2 regions of the Roseateles sp. DB2 genome follow, and region 1 is predicted to be linked to the other one. Evidence: riboswitches for the same ligand, from Rfam matches in the RefSeq annotation. Region 1 holds a riboswitch; the other holds the start of a gene.

Evidence for each region. A riboswitch is a leader RNA that binds a small molecule or an ion and turns the genes downstream of it on or off. The one in region 1 is predicted to bind glycine.
Region 2: another riboswitch for glycine. It lies ahead of ACS5PK_RS11455 (D-amino acid dehydrogenase); the one in region 1 lies ahead of gcvT (glycine cleavage system aminomethyltransferase GcvT).

The regions. Positions count from the first base shown of each region.
Region 1 is NZ_JBPZGY010000007.1:85,705-92,659, forward strand. Features, by position in the region: gene ACS5PK_RS12805 (ATP-binding protein) at 1-420, opposite strand, end outside; gene ACS5PK_RS12810 (response regulator) at 417-1,076, opposite strand; glycine riboswitch at 1,187-1,290, shown strand; glycine riboswitch at 1,300-1,408, shown strand; gene gcvT (glycine cleavage system aminomethyltransferase GcvT) at 1,467-2,594, shown strand; gene gcvH (glycine cleavage system protein GcvH) at 2,687-3,061, shown strand; gene gcvP (aminomethyl-transferring glycine dehydrogenase) at 3,229-6,129, shown strand; gene ACS5PK_RS12830 (hypothetical protein) at 6,162-6,539, shown strand; gene ACS5PK_RS12835 (L-serine ammonia-lyase) at 6,549-6,955, shown strand, end outside.
Region 2 is NZ_JBPZGY010000006.1:11,937-18,891, reverse strand. Features, by position in the region: gene ACS5PK_RS11485 (AMP nucleosidase) at 1-190, shown strand, start outside; gene ACS5PK_RS11480 (GGDEF domain-containing protein) at 284-1,498, shown strand; gene ACS5PK_RS11475 (GNAT family N-acetyltransferase) at 1,600-2,250, shown strand; gene ACS5PK_RS11470 (GNAT family N-acetyltransferase) at 2,247-2,747, shown strand; gene ACS5PK_RS11465 (PQQ-dependent sugar dehydrogenase) at 2,760-3,923, opposite strand; gene ACS5PK_RS11460 (DUF2785 domain-containing protein) at 4,019-4,924, opposite strand; glycine riboswitch at 5,061-5,164, shown strand; glycine riboswitch at 5,166-5,283, shown strand; gene ACS5PK_RS11455 (D-amino acid dehydrogenase) at 5,371-6,669, shown strand; gene fusA (elongation factor G) at 6,813-6,955, shown strand, end outside.

The sequences.
Region 1 (6,955 bases):
GATCACCTGCAGCGGCGTCTGCACCGAGAACACGCGGAAGGTGCGCCCGCGGTCCGTGACGTCGGAAAAGCCCAGCACCGCGCGCTGCGGCAGCAGCCAGGGGCCGGGGGAGCGAAACATGGAAGCGCCGTCCAGGCTCCAGACCTGCACATGGAAGTCGAAGCTCTGCTGCTCGCCCAGCGGCAGGGAGATGGTGCCGCTACCCGGCCCGGCCACGCTGCCGCGCAGGGAGAAGGCCATCTGCTGCATCTGGTAGTCGAAGAGCTGGTCGGCCTCAGCCAGGGCCGTGCGGTAGGCGCTATAGGCTTGCAGGAAGGCGGCCAGCGAGACGGCGGCCAGCAGAAACATCAGGAGGCGCTGGCGCAGCGAGCGCGGCATCAGCCAGCGCCGCAGGCCCGTCAGCAGCGCGGCGCCCTTCATTCCTTGGGCACGCGGTAACCCACGCCGCGCACGTTCTGGATCAGCTCGGCGCCCAGCTTCTTGCGCAGGCCGTGGATGTAGACCTCGACGGCGTTGCTGGAGATCTCGTCCTTCCAGCCATAGAGCTTCTCCTCCAGCTGCTGGCGCGACAGCACGATGCCCGGCCGCGCCAGCAGGGGCTCCAGCACCGCCCATTCGCGGGCTGAGAGCACCACCTCGCGGCCGTCCTTGCTCACCTCGCGGGTGGCGGGATTGATGGCCACGCCCTTGTGCTCGTAGACCGGCTCGGCCCGGCCTTGCGCGCGGCGCAGCAAGGCGCGGATGCGGGCCAGCAGCTCGTGGAACTCGTAGGGCTTGAGCACGTAGTCGTCCGCCCCGGCGTCCAGGCCGGCGATGCGCTGCTCCAGGGCGTCCCGCGCGGTGGCGATCAGCACCGGCAGGCTCTGCTTACGGCCGCGCAGCTGCTTGAGCACCGTCATGCCGTCGGCCTTGGGCAGGCCCAGGTCCAGGATGAGGAGGTCGTAGTTCTGGCTCAGCAGGGCGGTGTCCGCCATCTCGCCGTCCCGGACCCAGTCCACGGCATAGCCCTCGGCCCGCAGCAGGTCCAGCAGGGGCTCACCGATCATCAGGTCGTCTTCGACCAGCAGCAGTCTCATGGGGGCTCGGGGCACGTCGGGGTGGAAAAGCAGAATTCTCCACGGAAGAAAGCCCCTGGCCTTAGCAGCCCCTTAATCTCTTGCCGGGCGGGCTGATTCCGTGGCTACAATGCGCCCGGTCAGGAGAGAGCTCCCTAGCGGGGGCCGCCGAAGGCGCAGAGGCACTGGTGATCCCACGCTTCGAACGCTCAGGCAAAAGGACTGACAAAACGTTCCGATCGGAACGTTCCTCACTGGAGAGAGACGGGTCTCGAGCCCGTCCACCGAAGGGGCAAGCTGCGGGCGATACGCCGGTGGCCAATCTCTCAGGTAAAGCGGACAGCGAGGGCAGCTCCCCAGACCTGGGTTCATCCCAGGCGGGGTCCAAGAATGCCCTCGTAGGAATGCACCATGTCCGCCGCCCCTTCCGCCGATCTCAAGAAGACCCCCCTGCACGCCCTGCACATCGAACTCGGTGCCAAGATGGTGCCCTTCGGCGGCTATGACATGCCCGTGCAGTACAAGGCTGGCATCCTGGCCGAGCACAAGCACACCCGCACGGCCGCCGGCCTCTTCGACGTCTCCCACATGGGCCAGCTGCGCCTCGTGGGTGCCGATGCCGGCGCCGCGCTGGAATCCATCGTGCCGGTGGACATCATCGACCTGCCCGTCTACAAGCAGCGCTACGCCCTCTTCACGAATGAGCAGGGCGGCATCCTGGACGACCTGATGGTCTGCCGCCGCCCCGACGACATCTTCGTGGTGGTGAACGCCGCCTGCAAGGAGCAGGACACGGCCCATCTGCAGGCCAAGATCGGCAGCCGCTGCGAAGTCATCCCCACGCCCGAGCGCGCCCTGCTGGCGCTGCAAGGCCCGCAGGCCGTGACCGCCCTGGCCCGTCTGAACCCTGAAGTCGCCAAGCTGACCTTCATGACCGGCGGCTTCTTCAATCTGGACGGCATCGAGACCTTCCTGACCCGCTCGGGCTACACCGGCGAGGACGGCTTCGAGATCTCGGTGCACAACGACCAGGCCGTCGAGCTGGCCCGCAAGCTGCTGGCCCAGCCGGAAGTGCAACCCATCGGCCTCGGTGCCCGCGACACCCTGCGCCTGGAAGCCGGCCTGTGCCTCTACGGTCATGACATCGACACCACCACCACCCCCGTGGAAGGTGCCCTGACCTGGGCCATCCAGAAGGTGCGTCGCGCCGGTGGCGCCCGTGCCGGCGGCTATCCCGGTGCCGACATCATCAACGAACAGCTCGCCAACGGCGTGCAGCGCAAGCGCGTGGGCCTCATCTCCACCGAGCGCATGCCCGTGCGTGAAGGCGCCAAGCTGGTGAACGCCGACGGCGCCGAGATCGGCGTCGTGACCAGCGGCTCCCTGGGCCCCACGGTCAACCAGCCGGTAGCCCTGGCCTATGTGCAGACGGCCCATGCCGCGCAGGGCACCGAGGTCTTCGCTCTGGTCCGCGACAAGCGCGTGGCCATGACCGTGGCCGCCACCCCCTTCGCGCCGCACCGCTACTTCCGCGGCTGATGTCCGGGCATGGGGGCCGATACTGGCCCCTCGCCTTCCCTTTCGATTCCAGTTCTTTCCCTGGTCTTTTCTCCCGACATTCGGAGCACACCATGAGCATCAAGTACACCGCCGACCACGAGTGGATCCAGATCAACGCTGACGGTACCGCCACCGTGGGCATCACCGTCCATGCGCAAGACGCGCTGGGCGACGTGGTGTTCGTGGACCTGCCGGACGTCGGCAAGAGCTTCGCCGAGAAGGAAGTCGCTGGCGTGGTCGAGTCGGTCAAGGCTGCTGCCGACGTCTACATGCCCGTCAGCGGCGAGATCACCGAGGTGAACGAGGCCCTGCGCGCCGATCCCTCCCTGGCCAATAGCGACCCGCTGGCCTCGGGCTGGTTCTTCAAGGTCAAGCTGTCCAAGCCGGCCGAGCTGGACGCCCTGCTGGACGCCACCGCCTACGACGAGCTGGTCAAGAACAGCTGATCGCCGTGAGGTGAACAACGGGCACCGACAGTCCTGTCCGTGCCCGTTTCTGTATCTGCCGGGGGGTGTGCCGCGCGGGTCCGTCGTGCCCCGCATCCTGCCACCGCCCGGCCCGGACTGCCCCGCATGGCCATGAGCCTGCGCCGGCCCCCGATGAAGGAATTGCCATGTTGATGTCTGCTCTGAAGCCCCTGGGCGAACTCGAGAACGCCGCCGAATTCCACGCCCGCCACATCGGCCCCGATGCCGCCGATGAAGCCGCGATGCTGTCCGTGATCGGCCAGGCCTCGCGCCGTGCCCTGATCGAAGCCATCGTGCCCGCCAGCATCAAGCGCTCGGCCGGCATGCAGCTGCCGCCCGCCGCCACCGAGGCCGCCGCGCTGGCCGAGCTGAAGGCCGTCGCCAGCAAGAACCAGGTGCTCAAGAGCTACATCGGCCAGGGCTACTACGGCACCCTGACCCCCGGCGTCATCCTGCGCAACATCCTCGAGAACCCCGCCTGGTACACCGCCTACACGCCCTACCAGGCCGAGATTTCGCAAGGCCGCATGGAAGCCCTGGTCAACTTCCAGACCATGGTGACCGACCTCACCGGCATGGCCATTGCCAATGCCTCCATGCTGGACGAGGCCACCGCCGCCGCCGAGGCCATGACCCTGGCCGCCCGCGTGGGCAAGAGCAAGAGCCAGACCTTCTTCGTGGCGGACGACGTGCTGCCCCAGACCCTGGAAGTGGTCCGCACCCGCGCCGAGCCCCTGGGCATCACCGTGGTCGTTGGCCCTGCCGCCGAGGCCGGCAAGAGCGAGTGCTTCGCCGCGCTGGTGCAGTACCCCGGCGTCAATGGTGATGTGCGCGGCCTGCAGGCCATCGCCGACACCGTGCACGCCCAGAACGGCCTGCTGATCGCCGCCGCCGACCTGCTGGCCCTGACCCTGCTGAAGGCACCGGGCGAGCAAGGCGCCGACATCGCCGTGGGCACCACCCAGCGATTCGGCATGCCCATGGGCAATGGCGGCCCGCACGCCGCCTACATGGCCTGCAAGGACGAGTTCAAGCGCAACCTGCCGGGCCGCCTGGTCGGTGTCTCGGTGGACGCGCACGGCAACAAGGCCTATCGCCTGGCCCTGCAGACCCGCGAGCAGCACATCCGCCGCGAGAAGGCCACGTCCAACATCTGTACCGCCCAGGTGCTGCCGGCCGTCGTGGCCAGCATGTACGCCGTCTACCACGGTCCCAAGGGCCTGAAGCGCATCGCCCAGCGCGTGGCGGCCTACACCGCCATCCTGGCTGAAGGCCTGAAGGGCCTGGGCTTCGGCATCAGCAATGCCGCCGCCTTCGACACCCTGCACGTGCAGACCGGCGCCAAGACCGAGGCCCTGCTGGCCGCTGGCGTCAAGGCCGGCATGAATTTCCGCCGCGCCTCGGCCCAGTCGCTGAGCCTCTCGCTGGACGAGACCACCACGCGTGAAGACCTGAGCGCCGTGCTGGCCGTCTTCGCCGAAGGCAAGGCCCTGCCCGGTTTCGCCGCCTTCGAGAAGGGCATCGCCGCCATGATCCCGGCGGAGCTGGTGCGCACCAGCAGCTACCTGACGCACCCGGTGTTCAACACCCACCACAGCGAAACCGAGATGCTGCGCTACCTGCGCGCCCTGTCCGACAAGGACCTGGCCCTGGACCGCAGCATGATCCCGCTGGGCTCCTGCACCATGAAGCTGAACGCGACCAGCGAGATGATCCCCATCACCTGGCCCGAGTTCGCCCATGTGCACCCCTTCGCCCCGCGCGATCAGCTGGCCGGCTACGAGCTGCTGAACGAGCAGCTGACCGCCTGGCTGTGCCAGGCCACGGGCTATGCCGGCATCAGCCTGCAGCCCAATGCCGGCTCGCAGGGCGAGTACGCCGGCCTGCTGGCCATCAAGGCCTGGCATGAGTCGCGCGGCGAAGGCCATCGCAAGATCTGCCTGATCCCCGAGTCCGCCCACGGCACCAACCCCGCCTCCGCCCAGATGGTGGGCATGCAGGTGGTGGTCACCAAGTGCGACAAGGAAGGCAATATCGACCTGGTCGACCTCAAGGCCAAGTGCGAGCAGCACAGCGCCAAGCTGGCCGCCATCATGATCACCTACCCCTCGACGTATGGCGTGTTCGACACCCAGGTCAAGGAAATCTGCGCCCTGGTGAAGAGCCATGGCGGCCGTGTCTACGTGGACGGCGCCAATATGAACGCCCTGGTCGGCGTGGCCGCGCCCGGCGAGTTCGGCGGTGACGTGTCCCACCTGAACCTGCACAAGACCTTCTGCATCCCCCACGGCGGTGGCGGCCCGGGCGTTGGCCCGGTCTGCGTGGTCGCCGACCTCGTGCCCTTCCTGCCCGCGCACCGCAGCGCTGGCGTGGGCGCCGCCACCAATGTGGGTGCCGTCTCGGCCGCCCCGCTGGGCAATGCCGCCGTGCTGCCGATCAGCTGGATGTACGTCCGCATGATGGGCGCCGACGGCCTGCAGGCCGCTACCGAGGTCGCCATCCTGTCGGCCAACTACGTGGCCGCCCGCCTGGCCGGCGCCTACGACATCCACTTCAGCGGCAACATCGCCGGCGTGAAGGGTGGCGGCGTGGCGCACGAGTGCATCCTGGACCTGCGCCCCCTGAAGGACAGCTCCGGCGTATCCGCCGAGGACGTGGCCAAGCGCCTGATCGACTACGGCTTCCACGCCCCCACCCTGTCCTTCCCGGTGGCCGGCACGCTGATGGTCGAGCCGACGGAGTCAGAGTCCAAGGCCGAGCTGGACCGCTTCTGCGACGCCATGCTGGCCATCCGCGCCGAGATCGCCAAGGTCGAGGCCGGCCAGTGGGCCCGCGAGGACAACCCGCTCGTGAACGCCCCGCACACCGCCGAGGTGCTGCTGGCCACCGAATGGAGCCACGGCTACACCCGCGAGGAAGCGGCCTACCCGGTGGCCACGCTGCGCCGCCAGAAGTACTGGTCGCCGGTGGGTCGCGTGGACAACGTCTACGGTGACCGCAACCTGTTCTGCTCCTGCATCCCGATGAGCGAGTTCGAACAGGCCTGAAGCGCCACCCGCAGCCCACGGCAGGAGCCCGCATGGACAGCCCGAGTGATTCTCAACTGGACCAAAGCTTCACCGCTCTTGCCGTGCTGAGCCCCGCGGGCAAGCTGATTGCCCAAGGGCGGCACCGGCTGGAGCTGCGCTCCTGGTGCCCGCCCCAGGTGCCGCTGCTTGACCTGCTGATCATCGAAAGCCGCCGCCAGGTGGCCGCTGAAGATCAGCTAGACCCTGAGGCGGCCGGGGTCGCCCTGGTCGATGTACTGTCGGTGGAGCCTTGGCCGGGCACGCCGGGCATGTTTGCCTGGAAGCTCGGCAATGTCCGCCCCATCTTCCCCAAGCTGGGTCCGCTGCCTGCGCGCGGCGGGCTCTACAACGTCTGCCTGCGCAGCCTCGCCGAGACTGCCGACACCTGAGAGAGCACCATGGCCGTTTCCGTTTTCGACCTGTTCAAGATTGGCATCGGCCCCTCCAGCTCCCACACGGTGGGCCCCATGCGCGCCGCCCGCCTCTTTGCTTCGCGCCTGCGCAGCGAAGGCCTGCTGCCGCGCACGGCGCGGGTGCTGTCGCAGCTCTACGGCTCCCTGGGCGCTACCGGCAAGGGCCACGGCAGCGACACCGCCGTGCTGCTGGGCCTGGCCGGCCATGAGCCGGACACAGTCGATGTGGAGCGTGTGCCGCAGTACCTGGACGAGATCCGCCAGGGCAGCCGCATGCAGCTGCTGGGAGAGCACTGGGTGGATTTCAACGAGGCCAAAGACCTGGTCTTCTTCCGCCGCCAGAGCCTGCCCTTCCACGCCAACGGCATGCGCTTCAGCGCCTTCGATGCGGA
Region 2 (6,955 bases), on a different contig from region 1:
GCTGTGCGTCTCGGACAAGCCCCTGCACGGCGAGATCAAGCTGCCCGGCATGGCCAACCAGTTCTACCGCGAGCGGGTGGACCAGCACCTGCGCATCGGCCTGCGAGCCATCGAGCTGCTGCGCGCCAGCCCGGCCGGCAAGCTGCACAGCCGCAAGCTGCGCAGCTTTGCCGAAGTGGCCTTCCAATGATTTGCGACACGGCGGCGCGCACCACGGCGTGACATTTGCGCACGGGCAGCCCCACAATGGGGGACGCAACGCCCCCAGGCAAGACACGACGCCATGCTCCTGGACACCCCCACGCTGCTGAGCCTGCTCCTGCTGGAGCTGCTGAGCCTCATGGTGATGCTGCCTCTGCTGATGGGCGCGCCCGTCAGCCGCGCGGCCCGCTTCGCGCAAGGCTATATCGCACTGCAGTGCATAGGCTGGATGGCGCTGTGGCTGCGCCAGGCTTCCGGAGCGCCGGTCAGCGACGGTCTGGGCGGTTTCGTCGCCATGCTGGCGCTCAGCGCCAGTCTCAGCGCCCTGTGGCTGGCCCTGCGCGACTGGCTGGGCCGGCGTCCCGGGCGCCGGGCCATGATGGGTGCGCCCCTGGTGCTGGCCCTGGCCTCCCTGCAAGACGGCAGCGGCGCCGACCACTTCGCAGTCGCCTGGTCCGGCCTCGGCCTGGCCCTGCAGATGCTGGCCCTGGCCCTGGCCTGCTCCTGGCCTCGCGAGGCCGAACAAAAGGGCATGGAAAGCAGGCATGCCACGCCGGTCGAGCACAAGGATCGGGCATGGCGCACCTTGCTCGGGCTGGGCTTCGGAGCCATGGCCGCAGTCACCCTGCTGCGCGCCGGCCTGCATTTCCTCGAACGCGATGCCGGCTGGGAGGCGGGGCTCACGCAGGCCATCATCCTCGGTGCGCACGTCATGCTGCTGGTCAGCGTGCTGGCCATCCTGGTCGCCTGGCGCGGCGAGACAGAGCTCCACCTGCAGCGCCAGGCCCAGACGGACGCCCTGACCGGCCTGGCCAATCGCCGCGCCTTCGGCAGCCGCTCCGATGAGCTGATCTCCCTGGCCCGACGCCATGGAGAACCGCTGTGCCTGGTCATGCTGGACCTGGACCTGTTCAAGAAGGTCAACGACGACCACGGCCATGAAGGCGGGGACCGGGCGCTGGCCCTCTTTGCCAGCTGCGTGCAGCAGGTGCTGCGCGTGGGCGATCTGGCCGGCCGCGTGGGTGGCGAGGAGTTCTGCGTGCTGCTGGCCCGTAGCGACGAACTCGGACCGCGCGCCATGGACGCGCGCCTGCGAGCCGTGCTGCTGGCCCGCGCACAGAAGGAGCTGGGCTTCCCCCTGGACTTCAGCGCAGGCTGGGCTCTGCTGCGCCCGGGGGATCGCAGTGTCGAGGACATGATGCGTCGCGCGGATGCAGCCCTCTACGAGGCCAAGCGCAGCGGTCGCGGCCGACTGTGCGACGAACCCGGCTGGACCCCTGCCGATCAGGCGGGCTGATCCCGTCATCGGACTGCAGTCAAGCGCTGGCACGCTGCTTGCTTGAATTGAGGCAAACCCGTTCACCCGACGGGCTGACCCGAACTCAGGAGCGCAGCACCATGCAAGCCTTTGACGCCCCCTTTGCCTACACCCTGACCCAGCCGGCAACGCCTCTTCATGCCCCCTCGATCCCGCCGCAGACCGCCGGAGCAGGGCGTCTGCGTGTCGTCGGGCAGGGCCGCCGACGCGGCACGGTGCAGGTGCGGGCGCTGGGCTCCCGGGACCTGCAATGGCTGCCGGCGCTGGCCGACTTGCTCATCGATAGCGTGCACCACGGCGCGTCGCTGGGATTCCTGGCACCGCTGTCCCGCTATCAGGCCATGGACTACTGGCACAGCGTCTACGCGCGCCTGGGCAGCCACCACCACCTCTGGATCGCCTGCGAAGGCGACGGCCACGGCCCGCTGCAGGGCGCAGTGCAACTGACCCTGCCCCAACCGTCCAATGCGCACCATCGCGGGGAGGTCCAGCGTCTCATGGTGCACAGCCAGGAGCGCGGTCGGGGCATTGCCAGCCAGTTGATGGCCACGCTGGAGTGCACGGCAGTGCGTCAAGGCCGCCGTCTGCTGGTGCTGGAAGCGCCGGCAGACTCCCAGGCGGAGGCCGTCTACACCCACCTGGGCTGGCAGCGTGCGGGCACCATCCCGGAGCACAGCGTCTGCGCCGAAGGCCGTCTGCATTCGGCAGCCCTGCTCTACAAGACCCTGTGAAGCTGCTCGTCCCGGAGCTCAGGGCGCCAGGCCTGCCGCGCTGGCATGTGGCGCCGCTGGATGCCTGCAGCGCCGAGGCCGGCACCCTGATGCGGGAGCTGAACGAGGTGCTGGCCGCCATCAGTGGCGACAGCGGCGCTGCCCGCTACGATCCCTCGCGGAGCCAGGACCCGGGCTGCGCCTTCGTGGTGGCAAGGGACGCCCTGGGGCGCGCCCAGGGATGTGCCGCGCTGCGCCCCCTGCCGGAAGGACCGCCCGGGACGGCCGAAATCAAGCGCATGTATGCCCGCCCGGGTCACCAAGGCGTGGGCTCAGCCCTCTTGGCGGCCCTGCTGAAAGAGGCCCGCCGCCAGGGCTATCTGCGCGTCTGGCTGGAGACCCGTCGCATCAACACCCGCGCCCTCGCCTTCTACCAGCGACAGGGTTTTGCCGAGATTCCCGGCTATGGCGGCTATGCAGGCCGGCAGGACGCCGTGTGCCTGGGCCTGACTCTGTGAGCCAGGCCAGGCTCAGCGGTACACGCGCAGCAGCTTGCCGCTGTCGGTGAGCAGCAGCAGTGCGCCGTCCGGCGCCTGGCGCACATCGCGGAAGCGCTCGCCCAGTTGGCCGTACAGAGCGACGCGGTCCAGCACGGTGTTGCCGGCCAACCTGAGGCGCCACAGAGCCTGTCCCGCGAGGCTGCCGGAGAACAGCTGCCCCTGCCACTCCGGAAACATGGCGCCGGTATAGAACAGCAGCCCTGCCGGCGCCGTCGAGGTCGGCACCCAGTAGGTCAACGGTTCGATATAGGCCGGCGCATGGGTGCCTCCGCCGATGCGGCAGGCGTCCCCAACGGGATCGCCGTAATTGCAGCCATAGCTGCGCATGGGCCAGCCGTAGTTGCCGCCGGGTCGGATGCGGTTGATCTCGTCACCGCCCTGGGGGCCGTGCTCGCTGATCCACAGCTCCCCGGTCTGGGGATGCAGGGCCGCCCCCTGCGGATTGCGATGTCCCAGCGAGTAGAGCCCCGCCGCCGCACCGGCCCCGAAGCTCGGGTTGTCCGCCGGGAGGCTGCCGTCGCGCTGGATGCGCACCACCTTGCCCAGGGTCTTGCCCAGGTCCTGCGCCGGACTGCCCTGCTGACGCTCACCCAGCGTCACGAACAAGGTCTTGTCCCTGGCAAAGACCAGGCGCGAGCCATAGTGACCCGAGCCGCTGACCTTGGGCGCCTGACGGAAGATCACCTGCCCCTCCACCAGTGCCGTGCCCTGCAGCCGCGCCTTGAAGACGGCCGTCCCGCTGCGCCCGGCCTCACTGCCGGTTCCCGGCTCGCTGAAGCTCAGGTAGACGAAGCCGTTCTGGCTGAAGTCAGGGTCCAGCACCACGTCCAGCAGACCGCCCTGGCCCGAGGCGTTGACGGCCGGTGTGCCGCTGATGGACTCCTTCTGGCGAGCATCGGCACTGAGCCGTAGCAGGCCACCGCCGCGCTGTGTGATCAGCAGCCGCCCGTCAGGCAGCACCGCCAGGGACCAGGGGCTGCCCAGATCGGTGCGAAGCGCGGCCAACTGGGGCGCGGGGGTGGGCGCCGGGACTGGCGCGGGAGTGGGGGTCGGGGTGGCACCCGAATCGCCGCCACCGCATGCCGCCAGCGTGCTCGCCATCAGGGCTCCCCAGCTTCGGTGCCAAGCCGCCATGCGCCACCTCCTGTCTTGGATGCAGGCAGTCTAGAAGCATGCCCGCGTCCGCGTTGTAAGAAGCTGTGGCGGGAGGCCGATGCCCGCACCGACGATCAGTCCAGCCCCGCCAAGGCCTGACGCACCGCAGGCAGGACGCGCTCTCTCAGGCCCGCATCGCCCTGCTCCTGCAGGGCCACGTACAGCGGCCACAGGAACTGACGCGCGTTGTGCACCTGCCGCAGGCGGCGCTCATCCCAGACAGTGCCTCGTGTCGGCTGCAGCACCGTCTGCAGCCAGGCCTGCACCTGCTCGGCAGTCCAGGCACTTCGCAACAGGGCAAAGCGTGCGGCCCGCGCCAGGCGCTCGCCCTCGCCATGCCGATAGGCAAGCTGCCCATGCGCCAGCACCTGCGAGCCTAGTGACGCCAGCGCAAGGGCCGCGCCTTCCGGGTCCAGGGCTGGGTTCAGGGCCATCTGCATCAGCAGGTCGGCACCATGGGCCACGCCATGGCGCCACCCTTCGCGATCATCGTGCGCGCGGTAGTCCCGCCATTGCTGCAGCCAACCTGCCCCCGCGGCCAACAGCGCCTCACGCTCGGACGGCCGCAGGAAGGGCTGGATGCGGTCAACCCGGGCCACCTCCGACAAGGCCAGCACAGCAAAGGGAGCATGGAAGCCTTGCGCGTCGGGCGGTGCCTGCAGGACTGCCAGCCAGCGATCGCGCAGCAGGCGCAAGGCCTCCGGGGCCAGGCGGCCGGCGCGCATCCAGGCGGACAGCAGCTCAAAGCCCAGCTCGTCCCGCAGAGCGGGATCGGGCGAGGCCAGGCAGTCAGCCAGTGCGACGGCCACCTGCTGGAATTGAGCCGGGGGGATCGCTGCGTCCTGCGTCCAGGCACGCAGCTGCGCCACTTGCTGGGGCTGGCCGTCCCAGCGCGGCGGGCATTCGGCGGCTGCGCGGCCCGCGAGCGCCAGCATCAGGGCCGCGCAGGCCCAGGTTTTACCTCGTCCAACAAGTCCCATGAGAGCCTCCTTGGCTTACATCTTGGGGGCCGCCCGGCGCTCGCGCCACCGGGCTTGCCCGCCGTGCACAAAGGCATGCCCCGAGGAGAGCAGGCGCGGCCCGCTTGCGGCCCCAGGCCCGGGACACGTAAACTCCGCCCCGGATTCAGGAGAGTGCAGTCCCCATGCCCAGCGCATGCCGGCCTGCCGCCGAAGGCGCAAGCTCCCATACTCGCTCAGGCCCCGTACTGGATCCGCCATCAAGCCGAATGCTGGAGAGTGAGGCCGGGCCCCATGCCTGGTCTCCGCCGAAGGAGCAAGGCCGTGTCCCGAGACGGATGCGGCTGAATCTCTCAGGTACCGAGGACAGCGGGAGCGGCGCGCACAGGCGCACGCTCTCTTTGGCATCTCCCCGCCCGAGTCACGCACGCCTGCGCGTTCAACCCTCAGATCATCGAGAGTTCCGCATGCATGTCATCGTCCTGGGCGCCGGCGTCACCGGCATCAGCACCGCCTGGTACCTCCGCCGGGCCGGCCACGAAGTCACCGTCATCGACCGCCAGCCCGCCGCGGGCCTGGAAACCAGCTACGCCAATGGCGGGCAGATCTCCGTCTCCCATGCCGAGCCCTGGGCCAATCCGGGCGCACCGCTCAAGGTGCTCAAGTGGCTCATGAAAGAAGACGCCCCGCTGCTCTTCCGCCTGCGGGCCGACTGGGCGCAGTGGCGATGGGGCCTGCAGTTCCTGCGTGAATGCACGCCTGGCCGCACGGCACACAACATCCGCAACATCGTCAAACTGGGTCTCTACAGCCGCGACCAGCTGCAGGAGCTACGCGCCCAGTTGGGCCTCGAGTACGACCAGCGCACCCAGGGCATCCTGCACTTCTACACCAGCGAAGCCGAGTATGAGGCCGCGCAGGAGCCGGCCCGCATCATGCGGGAGCAGGGCTGCGAACTGGACATGAAGACGCCTGACGAATGCGTGGCCATCGAGCCCGCATTGGCGCAGTGCCGCCAACAGATCGTCGGCGGTTCGATGACGCCCAGCGATGAATCCGGTGACGCCCATCGCTTCACCCAGGCTCTGGCGGCGCGCTGCGCTCAGGCCGGCGTGCGCTTTGTCTACGACACTCGCATCCTGGGCATGGAGGGCAGCCGTGAGTCGGGCATCAGCCGCGTGATCTGTGCCGATGCCAACGGCGTGGTGCAGCGCCTCGCCGCCGACCGCTTCGTGCTGTGCATGGGCAGTTTCAGCCGCGGCCTGGCGCGCGAGCTGGGCATCCATCTGAACATCTATCCAGCCAAGGGCTATTCGGTGACGCTGCCGGTGATCTCGCCCGAGCACAGCTACCAGGTCTCGCTGACGGACGACGAATACAAGCTTGTTTTCTCGCGCCTGGGCGACCGCCTGCGCATCGCCGGCACGGCCGAACTCAACGGCTACAGCACCGAGCTGAACCTGACCCGCTGCGAGGCCATCGTGCGCCGCACGCGCGAACTCTTTCCCGCGATGACCGACGGCCGCGGTGCCCAGTTCTGGACCGGCCTGCGCCCGGCAACGCCCTCCAACCTGCCCTACATCGGCGCCAGCCACGTGCCCAACGTCTACCTGAACACCGGGCACGGCACCCTGGGCTGGACGCATGCCTGCGGCTCGGCCGCTGCCATCGCAGACATCGTCAGTGGCCGGCGCCCAGCCCTGGACTACGCCTTCACCGCCGCCACCCAGGAGCGGATGGAAGACGGCGACTGGCGCTACGCCTGAGGCTGGACTGCCCCGCGAGCGCTCCTTGGCGTAGGCCCTCTTGCGCAGCCCCTCTTGCGCTGGGCCTCTTGTGCGGGGCCATGCCTTGCCCTAGGCTCGGGCCACGGCATTTGTGCATCGGTCCCGACCTCAAGGAGCACGCCATGGCCTCCAGCCCTTCTCCTGCCGGAGGCGCTGCCTCCGGCTTGTCCGGCAGCGCGCAGGATTCCCGCCTGCAGAGCCTGCGCACCCTGGCCCTGGTCGGCCCCGCAGGCGGCGGCAAGACCACCTTGTGCGAGGCCCTGCT